Regions from separate parts of the Staphylococcus sp. GDY8P57P genome, predicted to be linked through region 1. Evidence: predicted binding sites of a transcription regulator. Region 1 holds the regulator's gene; the other holds the start of a gene.
The links. The regulator CtsR, encoded in region 1, represses protease genes until heat stress. The targets are predictions, from matches to a motif close to ATGGTCAATAAAGGTCAAACA.

Region 1 (6,323 bases):
GTAATTATACTATTGGTAATGAGTATATCTGTAATGATTTCTTATAATTGGAAAAAATCACTTGAACTTTATTAAAAATCTGTATTTGCGAATAATTAGCAAATACATTTATGAAAATTCTACAGGCAAAGTAAAGTAGGAGTGGAACAATGAATTCATTATGAATTTATTATTCCACTCCTACTTTTTAATGACTATAAAGTTAATGCTTTGATTAAAATATCAGTATGCTCTTTAAGCTGATGATTGGGAATACCACCGAAACCAATAATAAACTTTGGGATTGGTTCAACTTGATCATCATAGTTGTAGATATTTAATTTCAATTTTAGTTCTTCCGCATTGTGTAGGCATTGAGACATGGTAAGTCCATTATTTACTGTTAGTGTGAAATGCATTCCTGTTAATGCGCCTTCAATGTTTAGTTGTTCCTTATAGGGTTCCAATCGCTGCAATATGTAATTTAGTTTTTCTCTATAAATTTTTCTCATTTTATTTAAATGACGTTCAAAACTTCCAGATGACATAAAATTCGCAATGATTTGTTGGATATGAACAGGGACGGTATTACTCTCTTTATAAGGCATAGATAAATAAGATTGTAATAATGTTTGAGGCAAAACGATATAAGCAATACGACAACTCGGATAAAGTGATTTTGAAAATGTACTAATATAGATTACTTTGTCTTTTTTATCTAAACTTTGTAAAGCGGGAATAGGTTTACCGTAATATCTGAATTCTGAATCATAATCATCTTCAATAATATATCTACTATGTTTCTGATGAGCCCATTTAATGAGTTGGGTACGTTTTTTTAAGTTCATGACATAGCCAGTTGGGAATTGGTGAGATGGTGTGATATATACAATATCATTATTAGAATTAAGTACGTCAGTCATGTTTATTCCGTCTTTCTCAACAGTTGCTTGAATATAATCGTGATTGTTTTTATCCAAAACATGTTTAATTGGTGGATAACTTGGTTTTTCTATTATGAATGACGATGTTTTAAGAATATCAGTAATCATGTTAAGTAATTGCTCAGTAGAAGACCCAATGATAATTTGATTTGGATGACATGACACACCTCTACTATTAAATAGATAATGTGCGATTTGTTGTCGTAAATTTAGTTCACCTTGTATGTCTCCTTTTTCTAAAAGCGCTAATTCATTATCTTCAAAGGCTTCCTTTGCAAATTTTCTAAATAGATTTAGAGGGAAATATTCGGCATCTATCTCTGCTAAATTAAATGCATACTTATATTGGTTAGTGTCAATTGGATTCGCTTCTGTTTCAATAGATGGGCTATTAACATTAATGACAGGGAGAGACTGTATATCAGATACATAATAGCCGGAGCGAGGTTTAGAGTATATAAAACCTTCATCTAAAAGTAGTTGATAGGCATGCTCAATAGTTGTATGGCTAAGTGATAAATGTTCACTTAATTGGCGCTTTGATGGAAATTTATCTTGTGTTTGATATTGACCTTCGATAATTTGATTTTTCAGCTGCTCATATAATGCTATATATAATTTTTGCTTTTTCATTTTAAACTGACCCCTAATTTTATAAATAAATTGTACCTTTTTAAATATCAGTTTATAACTTAAAATGAATTTAATCAAATGTGAAAAGGGGTTAATATTATGTCTAAAATCGTAGGATCAGATCGAGTTAAACGAGGAATGGCTGAAATGCAAAAAGGCGGCGTTATTATGGACGTTGTTAATGCAGAACAAGCTAAAATTGCTGAAGAAGCTGGCGCTGTTGCCGTTATGGCTTTGGAACGTGTACCATCTGACATCAGAGCAGCTGGTGGGGTAGCACGTAGCGCTAATCCTAAAATTGTTGAAGAAGTAATGAATGCTGTATCAATTCCAGTTATGGCAAAAGCACGTATCGGTCACATTACTGAAGCACGTGTATTAGAAGCTATGGGTGTAGATTATATTGATGAATCTGAAGTATTAACACCTGCAGACGAAGAATACCACTTAAGAAAAGATCAATTCACTGTTCCGTTTGTGTGTGGTTGCCGTAACTTAGGAGAAGCTGCACGTCGTATTGGTGAAGGTGCTGCGATGTTACGTACTAAAGGTGAACCGGGTACTGGTAATATTGTTGAAGCTGTTAGACATATGAGAAAAGTTAATTCAGAAGTTAGTCGTTTAGTTGTTATGAATGACGATGAAATTATGACTTATGCTAAAGAATTAGGTGCGCCATATGATGTGTTAAAACAAATTAAAGATCACGGACGCTTACCTGTTGTTAACTTTGCAGCTGGTGGTGTTGCTACACCTCAAGATGCTGCTTTAATGATGGAATTAGGTGCTGATGGTGTGTTTGTTGGTTCAGGTATTTTTAAATCAGAAGACCCTGAGAAATTTGCTAAAGCAATTGTTCAAGCTACGACGCATTACCAAGATTATGAACTTATCGGTAAATTAGCTTCAGAATTAGGCACAGCAATGAAAGGTTTAGATATTAATCAAATTTCATTAGAAGAACGTATGCAAGAGCGTGGTTGGTAATTTATGAAGATTGGTGTATTAGCATTGCAAGGTGCCGTACGTGAACACATTCGTCATATTGAACTTAGTGGTCATGAAGGTATTGCAGTTAAAAAGGTTGAACAATTAGAAGAAATAGATGGATTAATTCTTCCAGGTGGAGAATCTACTACACTAAGAAGATTAATGGATCTATATGGATTTAAAGAAAAGTTACAACAGTCTGATTTACCAATGTTTGGTACATGTGCAGGCCTTATCGTACTTGCGAAAGATGTCGAAGGTGAAACTGGCTATCTGAAAAAATTGAATATCACTGTTGAACGTAATTCATTTGGCAGACAAGTGGATAGTTTTGAAGCAGAGTTAGATATTCAAGGTATAGCTGAAGACATTGAAGGTGTATTTATTAGAGCACCTCATATTGCTAGTGTTGAAGAGGGCGTAGAAATATTAAGCACTGTGGGCGAAAAGATTGTTGCAGTCAAACAAGGAAAATATTTAGGCGTATCATTCCATCCTGAATTAACGGATGATTATAGAGTGACACAATACTTTATCGATCATATGGTCAAATAAAAAAGAATAGTAGGTAATGGAGAGACGCATTTGAGTGTTTCCATCTATGAAAATACCCTAGAACTTCTAATTGTCAGAAGTTCTAGGGTATTTAATTTCAATATTAGATAAAGAATCCAGCGATTGCTGCTGAAATAAATGATACTAATGTTGCCCCCAATAATAATTTAAGTCCAAAACGTGCTACGACGTCACCTTTTTCAGAGTTAAGTGATTTGATAGCACCTGAAATGATACCAATTGAACTGAAGTTAGCGAATGATACTAAGAATACTGATGTAACACCTTTAGCATGTTCAGAAATATCTTTTAAGTTTCCTAATGATTGCATTGCAACGAATTCATTAGATAATAATTTAGTTGCCATAATTGAACCAGATTTAACAGCATCTTCCCATGGTACACCAGCTAAAAATGCTAATGGTGCGAAGACAAATCCAATTAACGTTTGGAAATCCCATGTAATTGCGCCACCAGAAACAAAGCTGAAGATACCACTAACGATACCATTTAATAATGCGATGATGGCAATATAACCTATTAACATCGCACCAACGATTACTGCAACTTTGAACCCGTCTAAAATGTATTCTCCCAACATTTCAAAGAATGATTGCTTTTTAGTTTCGCTTTCGTCTACTAATAGTTTATCGTCTTCTTCATTAACTTTATAAGGATTGATGATAGAAGCAATAATGAAACCACCGAATAAGTTTAATACTACTGCTGTAACAACGTATTTAGGCTCAATCAATGTGAAGTAAGCACCGATAATTGACGCTGATACTGTCGACATTGCTGAAGCGGTTAATGTGTACAAACGTTGTTTAGGTATGTAAGGTAATTGTTGTTTTAATGAAATAAACACTTCCGATTGACCTAAGATTGCAGCAGCTACTGCGTTATAAGACTCTAAACGTCCCATACCATTAATTTTAGAGATTAAGAATCCTAAAACATTAATAATCCAAGGTAAGATTCGAGTGTATTGCAAGATACCAATTAATGCTGAAATAAATACAATTGGTAGTAATACGCTAAAGAAGAATGGTGGGTTTTTTGGATCGACAAATTTGAATCCGCCAAACACAAAGTTAACCCCTTCTGCAGCTTTTTGTAATAAGTAGTTAAATCCTTCCGAAATGCCCCCAATAACTGTAATACCTGCTGTCGTTTTTAATAAAATAAACGCAAATACAAGTTGGATGACTAATAAAAGACCAACATATTGCCAGCGAATATTTTTTCTGTCAGAGCTAAACAAAAATGCAAGTGCCAAAAAGAAAATTATCCCAATAATCCCAATAAGAATATGCATAATTCTACTCCTTTAAATTTTTCTTAATTAATATAATACATTAAATTCTTGCATGTAACATCATTATTTTAGAAAATTAAAAAACAAATTGGTTGAAAAAGGTCAAAGATGCTCATATAATATAGTCAAAGAAGGTCAAAAGAGGTGGTAAATCATGCACAACATGTCTGACATCATAGAACAGTACATTAAAAAGTTATTTGAAGAAAGTAATGAAGACGTGGTAGAAATTCAACGAGCTAACATTGCTCAACGTTTCGACTGTGTACCTTCTCAACTAAATTATGTTATTAAAACTAGATTCACAAATGAACATGGTTATGAAATAGAAAGTAAGCGTGGTGGCGGAGGTTATATCCGAATCACTAAAATTGAAAATAAAGATGCAACGGGGTATATTAATCACCTATTGCAAATCATTGGGCCATCTATTTCTCAACAACAAGCGTATTATATTATAGATGGTTTGCTAGATAAGGGACTCATCAGCGAAAGAGAAGCAAGAATGATTCAAGTAATCGTAGATCGCGAGACATTAAAAATGGACGTGGTTGCTCGAGATATCATTAGAGCCAACATATTAAAACGCGTATTACCAATCATTAATTATTATTAATAGAAAAGCGAGGTGTCTATGTGTGCTTTGTGAAAACTGTCATTTAAATGAAGCAGAGGTTAAACTCACAGTAAAAAGTAAAGAAGGCACTTCTGAGAAATGGGTATGTTCTATATGTGCGCAGGGTGAAAATCCTTGGCAACAAAATGAAAATACATCGCCACATTCTCAGTTTCAAGACGATATTGAAGAAGCTTTCGTCGTCAAACAAATATTGCAACATTTAGCAACTAAGCATGGAATTAATTTTCATGAAGTGGCTTTTCAAGAAGAGAAGCGATGTCCAACATGCAACATGACTTTAAAAGATATTGCACATGTAGGGAAATTTGGTTGTGCAAATTGTTATGCTACATTTAAAGATGACATTGTAGATATAGTAAGACGTGTGCAAGGTGGACAATTTGAGCACGTAGGTAAAACGCCTCGTTCTTCTCATAAGAAACTTGCCATCAAAAAACAAATCGAAGAAAAAACGAAGTATCTCAATGTATTAATTGATGAACAAAACTTTGAAGAAGCTGCTATCGTTAGAGACGAAATAAAAGCATTGAAAGACGAGAGCGGGGTGGAACGCAATGAGTGATATGAATACGCATATCAGTGAATGGATGAAACAAACAGAAGAATCTCCAATTGTGATGTCTTCCAGAATCCGATTAGCTAGAAATTTAGAAAATCATGTCCATCCACTCATGTTTCCCTCAGAACAAGATGGCTTTAGAGTGATAAATGAAGTGCAAGATGTATTGCCTGATTTGTCTCTCATGCGTTTAGATACAATGGATCAACAAAACAAAATGAAACTTGTTGCTAAACATTTAATTAGTCCTGAACTTATTAAACAACCGGCATCAGCAGTGTTATTAAATGAAGACGAATCGATCAGCATTATGATTAATGAAGAAGACCATATACGCATACAAGCAATGGGAAATGATTTGTCATTACATGATTTATATAACAAAGCGAGTGATATTGATGATACGTTAGATCAATCGCTAGACATTAGTTATGATGAACATTTAGGGTATTTAACAACATGCCCAACTAATATTGGTACAGGTATGAGAGCAAGTGTGATGCTACATTTACCAGGGTTATCCATCATGAAACGTATGAATCGTATTGCACAGACCATTAATCGTTTTGGTTTTACGATTCGAGGTATATATGGAGAAGGCTCGCAAGTTTATGGCCATATCTATCAAATCTCAAACCAATTAACACTTGGTAAAACTGAAGAAGAAATTATAGATAATTTAACTGAAGTTGTTCAACAAATTAT
Region 2 (6,323 bases), on a different contig from region 1:
TTCTCCGCATAGAAACGCGTAAGCATTTGCTTGATTCTAGGAATGTAAATTTCTTCGGCTTCTACAAGTAAAGATGTGGGCGCTTCGTCTAATTCTTCTAATAAATTACCTGTTTCTATTTTAGGGTTACCCATTGAGAAACCTTCAAATAATCTAGGATCGTGATTATTAATAAAGACATGATCGCGTACCTCAGCAATAATATTTGTAATTTTTGCTTTTTGAAGTGATTCAATCATATTTCTAGCTAAGTCTACATCTAAAACTTCATGGGTCGTTTTAAAATCATCTGATTTAGGATGATGCACATAAGCACCATTGAAGTTTACAATAGGTGTGTCCATATTTAACTCATGGTAATATATTTGGCTTGCACGATAAGGTCGACCAGTTGCAATCATAATTTGATGACCTTGTTTTTTTAAGGTTGTAAGTACTTTTTTAGTATACTCACCAATTTCTTTATTATCATTTAATAATGTTCCATCTAAATCTAAACAAATTAAATAAGGTTTCATATATTTCTCCTTAAGCTACATATCAATAGAATAAAGTTCACTATCATTTTATATCAAATGTCTGTGAAGGTGATACATTAAATCAACGCTATAGTGTCATTATAACGTCTTTAATGGTTTAGTGGTATCATAGCATTTTATTGGCGTTTTGTCGGATATTTGATATATTAGTGTAAAGATAAATAATGAGAGGTGATACTAATGGAAGAGGCATTAAAAGACAGTATCCTAGGTGCACTTGAAATGGTTATTGACCCTGAATTAGGTATTGATATCGTTAATTTAGGTTTAGTATATAAAGTGAATGTTGATGATGATGGTTTGTGTACAGTTGAAATGACACTAACTTCAATGGGTTGCCCACTTGGACCACAAATTATCGAACAAATTAAAACAGTATTAGCTGAAATTCCAGAAATACAAGATACAGAAGTTAATATTGTTTGGAATCCACCTTGGAATAAAGATATGATGTCAAGATACGCTAAAATTGCATTAGGCGTTGGCTAATTAATCGCTTAGAAACAATAGTACACGATGATGATGTACTATTGTTTTTTTATTTTAAATGATCTTAACTTTTTAACGAAATCGTTTCAAAGTCATACCTTCAGTGCGTATAGTGACAAAATGATGTTAATAAATGACATAATTGTAATATAAATTGAATTTGTTTAAGCGTTATACTACAATACATAAGAATTACAATATAAAATGATTTAAATTGTACTTGCATTTATGAAAATTTATAATAAATGCGCCAAATTATATAAAATAATATTATAGTTCAAGCTCAGACATCTAAGTATAAAACTCGATTTAATCATACACATTAAAATATTAAAGAATATTAAGCTAAATCATATTCACTCATGTTGTTGATCATCGGCTTTCGTTTTATCCTGATTTTCAGTGCTTTAGTAATTAATGAATTTATCAAAATTTATTATTTAATAGGGAAAGAATGTGAACAATGAAACAAGATTTTGAAAAAGGGAATCAACGTAAGACTAAAATGCGTTACATGCCTGGTTTAGATGGACTAAGAGCAATTGCTGTCTTAGGTATTATTATCTACCATTTAAACAGGAAATGGCTTACAGGGGGATTCATAGGTGTAGATACCTTCTTCGTTATTTCTGGATATTTAATTACAAGCTTGCTTTTAAAGGAATACGAAGAAAAGGGCATAATAAACCTGAAACAATTCTGGTTACGACGCGTAAAACGGTTACTTCCAGCAGTTGTTGCGTTATTAATTGTCGTTGGAATTGCTACATTAATATTTGAACCACAGGAAATTGTACGAGTTAAACATGACATTATAGCCGCATTATTCTATGTGTCGAACTGGTGGTATATTGCCAAAGATGTTAACTACTTCGAGCAATTTTCATTTATGCCATTAAAACACTTATGGTCACTTGCAATAGAAGAACAGTTCTATTTGTTCTTCCCGTTCGTGTTAGTTATTTTACTCTTAACGATTAAAAAATATCGCAACGTCACTTTGATATTATGGATTATTTCTCTAGCATCTTTATTAGCGATGGTCGTTATTTCTCAACCCAACGTTGGATATTCTAGAGTTTATTTTGGGACAGATACACGCTTACAAACATTATTATTAGGTGTAATATTAGCATTTTTATGGCCACCGTTTAAATTGAAAGCACATCCGCCAAAGGTGTTGCAACGTTCAATTGATGGAATCGGTATAATAGGACTTCTCCTACTGATATACTTATTCTTCACAGTAAAAGATACGAGTTCATGGATTTATAATGGTGGATTTTATCTTATATCAGGTATGACGTTATTCGTTATTGCTAGTGTAGTTCATCCATCTAGCATTTTAGCTAAAGCATTAGGTAATCGCGTATTCGTTTATATTGGTAAACGCTCATACAGTTTATACCTATGGCATTTTCCTGTTATAAGCTTTATACACATCCACTTTGTTGATGGACAGCTTCCAATCTATGTGTATGCTATCGATATCGTACTTACAGTATTATTTGCTGAATTATCATATCGATATGTAGAGACACCGTTTAGACGTGAAGGTTTCAAGGCATTTTCATTCAATCATCTAAAAAGACCTAAATTCATCAGAACGATCATATCAATAATAGCGTTAATACCAATAGTATTAATGTTTATTGGGGTCTTTGACCGTTTTGGAAAAGATGACATTGAAAATAAAGCAAATTCATTTAATACGAATGAGCAAGATAAATATTTAATCAGAATGATGCCTGGTGAAAATATAAAAATCGATGGTTCAAATAGCAATAGTAAAAGTAAAAAACAGGTGTATACCGATATAAGTCCATTACTCATTGGAGACTCAGTAATGGTAGATATTGGTGAGACATTTAAATCTCAAGTGCCTAAAGCAACGATTGATGGTAAAGTAGGTCGCCATTTACAAGAGGCGCTCTCAATTGCAGGCAATTATTCTAACTATAATAAACCTTCAGATAAAGTTGTTTTAGAACTAGGTACTAACGGTGATTTTACAGAGGAAGAATTAAATCAATTAATCAGTAAGTTTGGTAAAGCACAAATTTATTTAGTAAATACACGTGTACCTCGTGATTGGCAAGATAACGTTAATAAACAGCTTGCTAATGCTGCTAAAAAGCATAAAAATGTAACCTTAGTAGATTGGTACCAACGCTCTGCAGGACATCCTGAATACTTCGCACCAGATGGCGTTCACCTTGAAAATAGTGGTGTAAAAGCATTATCTGATGAAATAATTAAAGCGATGAAGAAAAATTCGAACAATAAATAAGATATGCTAAGCGTTTGAAACAAAAATAAACAGTTGAGCTATGTAGCTCATGCGTTGTAGCTGACTGAATTGAGAATGCACTTCTTTAATTAACTCAATACTAGTCATTCACGTGAGGCTGAGACGATGAATTCGATAAGAATTCCGTTTCAGTCTCTTATTTAATTTGACGATTATTTGATGTTTATACTTGAAGGAACTGTGATAAAACATAGCATAAAAGCGCTTTATTAAGCGCGTCAAACATGCATGTACAAGCTATTTTAGAAAAATAAAAAAGTTGAGTATAACTGTTGATTAATCATTTAAGAGGGTCTATAATGTAATTAAGGTCAAAGAAAGTCAAAGTCAAAAAAGAAGAAGTACTTGGCCTTGCTCTTATCAAATCAATAGGGGTGAAAAATTTGGATATTAATCAAATGACATATGCAATTCAAGGTGCATTACAAAAAGCCATTGAATTGAGTAAAGAAAACGAATTACAAAACATTGAAATCGAAGCAATTTTAAAAGGAACTTTAGAAGAAACTGATAGTTTATTTAAAAGTATATTAGAACGCGCAAATATTGATACAGATAAATTAAATCAAGCATATAACGAAAAATTAAAAAAATATCCCTCAGTACAAGGAGATAATATTCAATACGGACAATATATTGGTTCAAAAGCGAATGAATTATTAAATAAAGCTGAATCATACATGAAAGAATACGAAGATGACTATATCTCAATGGAACACGTCCTACGTGCTGCGATGGATATCGATGACACAACAAAACAGATTGTTGGAAATAAAGAAGAAGTTGTAAAAGAAATTATAACTAAAGTTAGAGGGGGAAATCATGTGACTTCACAAAATCCAGAAGTAAATTATGAAGCTTTAGAGAAATATGGTCGTGACTTAGTTGAAGAGGTACGCCAAGGTAAAATGGACCCTGTTATTGGTAGAGATGAAGAAATTCGTAATACCATTCGAATTTTAAGTCGTAAAACGAAAAATAACCCAGTCTTAATTGGTGAACCAGGTGTAGGTAAAACAGCGATTGTTGAAGGCTTGGCACAACGTATTGTACGTAAAGACGTACCTGAATCATTATTAGATAAAACAATTTTCGAATTAGACTTAAGTGCCTTAGTTGCGGGTGCGAAATTTAGAGGTGAATTCGAAGAACGTCTTAAAGCAGTGCTTAAAGAAGTGAAAGAGTCTGATGGACGAATCATCTTATTCATCGACGAAATTCACATGTTAGTTGGCGCAGGTAAAACAGACGGCGCAATGGATGCCGGCAATATGTTGAAACCGATGTTAGCACGTGGTGAGTTACATTGTATCGGTGCTACTACTTTAAATGAATACAGAGAATATATTGAAAAAGACTCTGCATTAGAACGTCGTTTCCAAAAAGTAGGCGTAAGTGAACCAGACGTAGAAGACACAATTTCAATCTTACGTGGTTTGAAAGAACGTTACGAAGTATATCACGGTGTACGCATTCAAGACCGTGCTTTAGTAGCAGCAGCTGAATTATCAGATCGCTACATTACTGATAGATTCTTACCTGACAAAGCCATCGACTTAGTCGACCAAGCTTGTGCCACAATTCGTACTGAAATGGGTTCAAACCCAACTGAATTAGATCAAGTGAACCGTCGTGTCATGCAATTAGAAATTGAAGAAAGTGCATTAAAAAATGAATCTGATAATGCTAGTAAACATCGTTTAGAAGAACTACAAGAAGAACTTTCAAATGAAAAAGAAAAACAAGCATCATTACAATCTCGTGTTGAACAAGAAAAAGAAAAAATCGCAAAAGTACAAGAAAAACGTGCTGAATTAGACCGTAGTCGTCAAGCTTTAGAAGATGCACAAACTAAAGGCGATCTTGAAAAAGCAGCTGAATTACAATATGGTACCATTCCTCAATTAGAAAAAGAGTTAAAAGCATTTGAAGAAGCATACCAAGATGAACAAGGTGATAGTGAACGCATGATTCGTGAAGTCGTTTCTGACGAAGAAATTGGCGACATTGTGAGTCAATGGACTGGTATTCCAGTTTCTAAATTAGTTGAAACAGAAAGAGAAAAATTATTAAGTTTAAGTGATATTTTACACGAACGTGTGGTAGGTCAAGATAAAGCGGTAGACTTGGTATCTGATGCTGTTGTAAGAGCACGTGCAGGTATTAAAGACCCTAATAGACCAATTGGTAGTTTCTTATTCTTAGGACCAACTGGTGTAGGTAAAACTGAATTGGCTAAATCATTAGCTGCATCATTATTCGATTCTGAAAAACATATGATTCGAATTGATATGAGTGAGTATATGGAGAAACACTCTGTTTCTAGATTAATTGGTGCTCCTCCAGGCTATGTTGGTCATGATGAAGGTGGTCAATTAACTGAAGCGGTTAGACGTAACCCATACTCAGTAATCTTGCTTGATGAAGTTGAAAAAGCACATAGTGATGTATTCAACGTGTTACTTCAAATCTTAGATGAAGGTCGTTTAACTGATTCTAAGGGACGTAGTGTTGACTTTAAAAACACAATTATCATTATGACTAGTAACATCGGTTCTCAAGTATTACTTGAGAATGTCAAAGATACAGGTGAAATTACTGAAGACACTGAAAAAGCTGTAATGGATAGCTTACATGCTTTCTTTAAACCTGAAATCTTAAACCGTATGGATGATATTGTATTATTCAAACCATTATCTGTTAACGATATGAGTATGATTGTTGATAAAATTTTAACTCAATTAAATATTCGTTTAATGGATCAACGACTTTCTATTGAAGTTTCTGATGACGCGAAAAAATGGTTGGGTGAAGAAGCTTATGAACCACAATTTGGTGCAAGACCATTGAAACGTTTTGTACAACGTCAAATTGAAACACCATTAGCACGTATGATGATTAAAGAAAGTATGCCAGAGGGTACTTTAATTAAAGTAGATTTAGATGGCAACGATGCGTTAACTTTCGATGTGCAAAAGCCTAAA

Region 2: the regulator CtsR is predicted to act here: its motif matches at 3,647-3,667, upstream of clpB (ATP-dependent chaperone ClpB).

Annotation. Positions count from the first base shown of each region.
Region 1 covers NZ_JAESLK010000017.1:60,129-66,451, reverse strand. The annotation lists gene KA878_RS05190 (DoxX family protein) at 1-75, shown strand, start outside; gene pdxR (MocR-like pyridoxine biosynthesis transcription factor PdxR) at 195-1,556, opposite strand; gene pdxS (pyridoxal 5'-phosphate synthase lyase subunit PdxS) at 1,656-2,543, shown strand; gene pdxT (pyridoxal 5'-phosphate synthase glutaminase subunit PdxT) at 2,547-3,101, shown strand; gene KA878_RS05170 (NupC/NupG family nucleoside CNT transporter) at 3,205-4,419, opposite strand; gene KA878_RS05165 (CtsR family transcriptional regulator) at 4,574-5,035, shown strand; gene KA878_RS05160 (UvrB/UvrC motif-containing protein) at 5,058-5,621, shown strand; gene KA878_RS05155 (protein arginine kinase) at 5,614-6,323, shown strand, end outside.
Region 2 covers NZ_JAESLK010000018.1:344,824-351,146, reverse strand. The annotation lists gene KA878_RS06925 (Cof-type HAD-IIB family hydrolase) at 1-518, opposite strand, end outside; gene KA878_RS06920 (metal-sulfur cluster assembly factor) at 720-1,028, shown strand; gene KA878_RS06915 (acyltransferase family protein) at 1,492-3,318, shown strand; gene clpB (ATP-dependent chaperone ClpB) at 3,723-6,323, shown strand, end outside.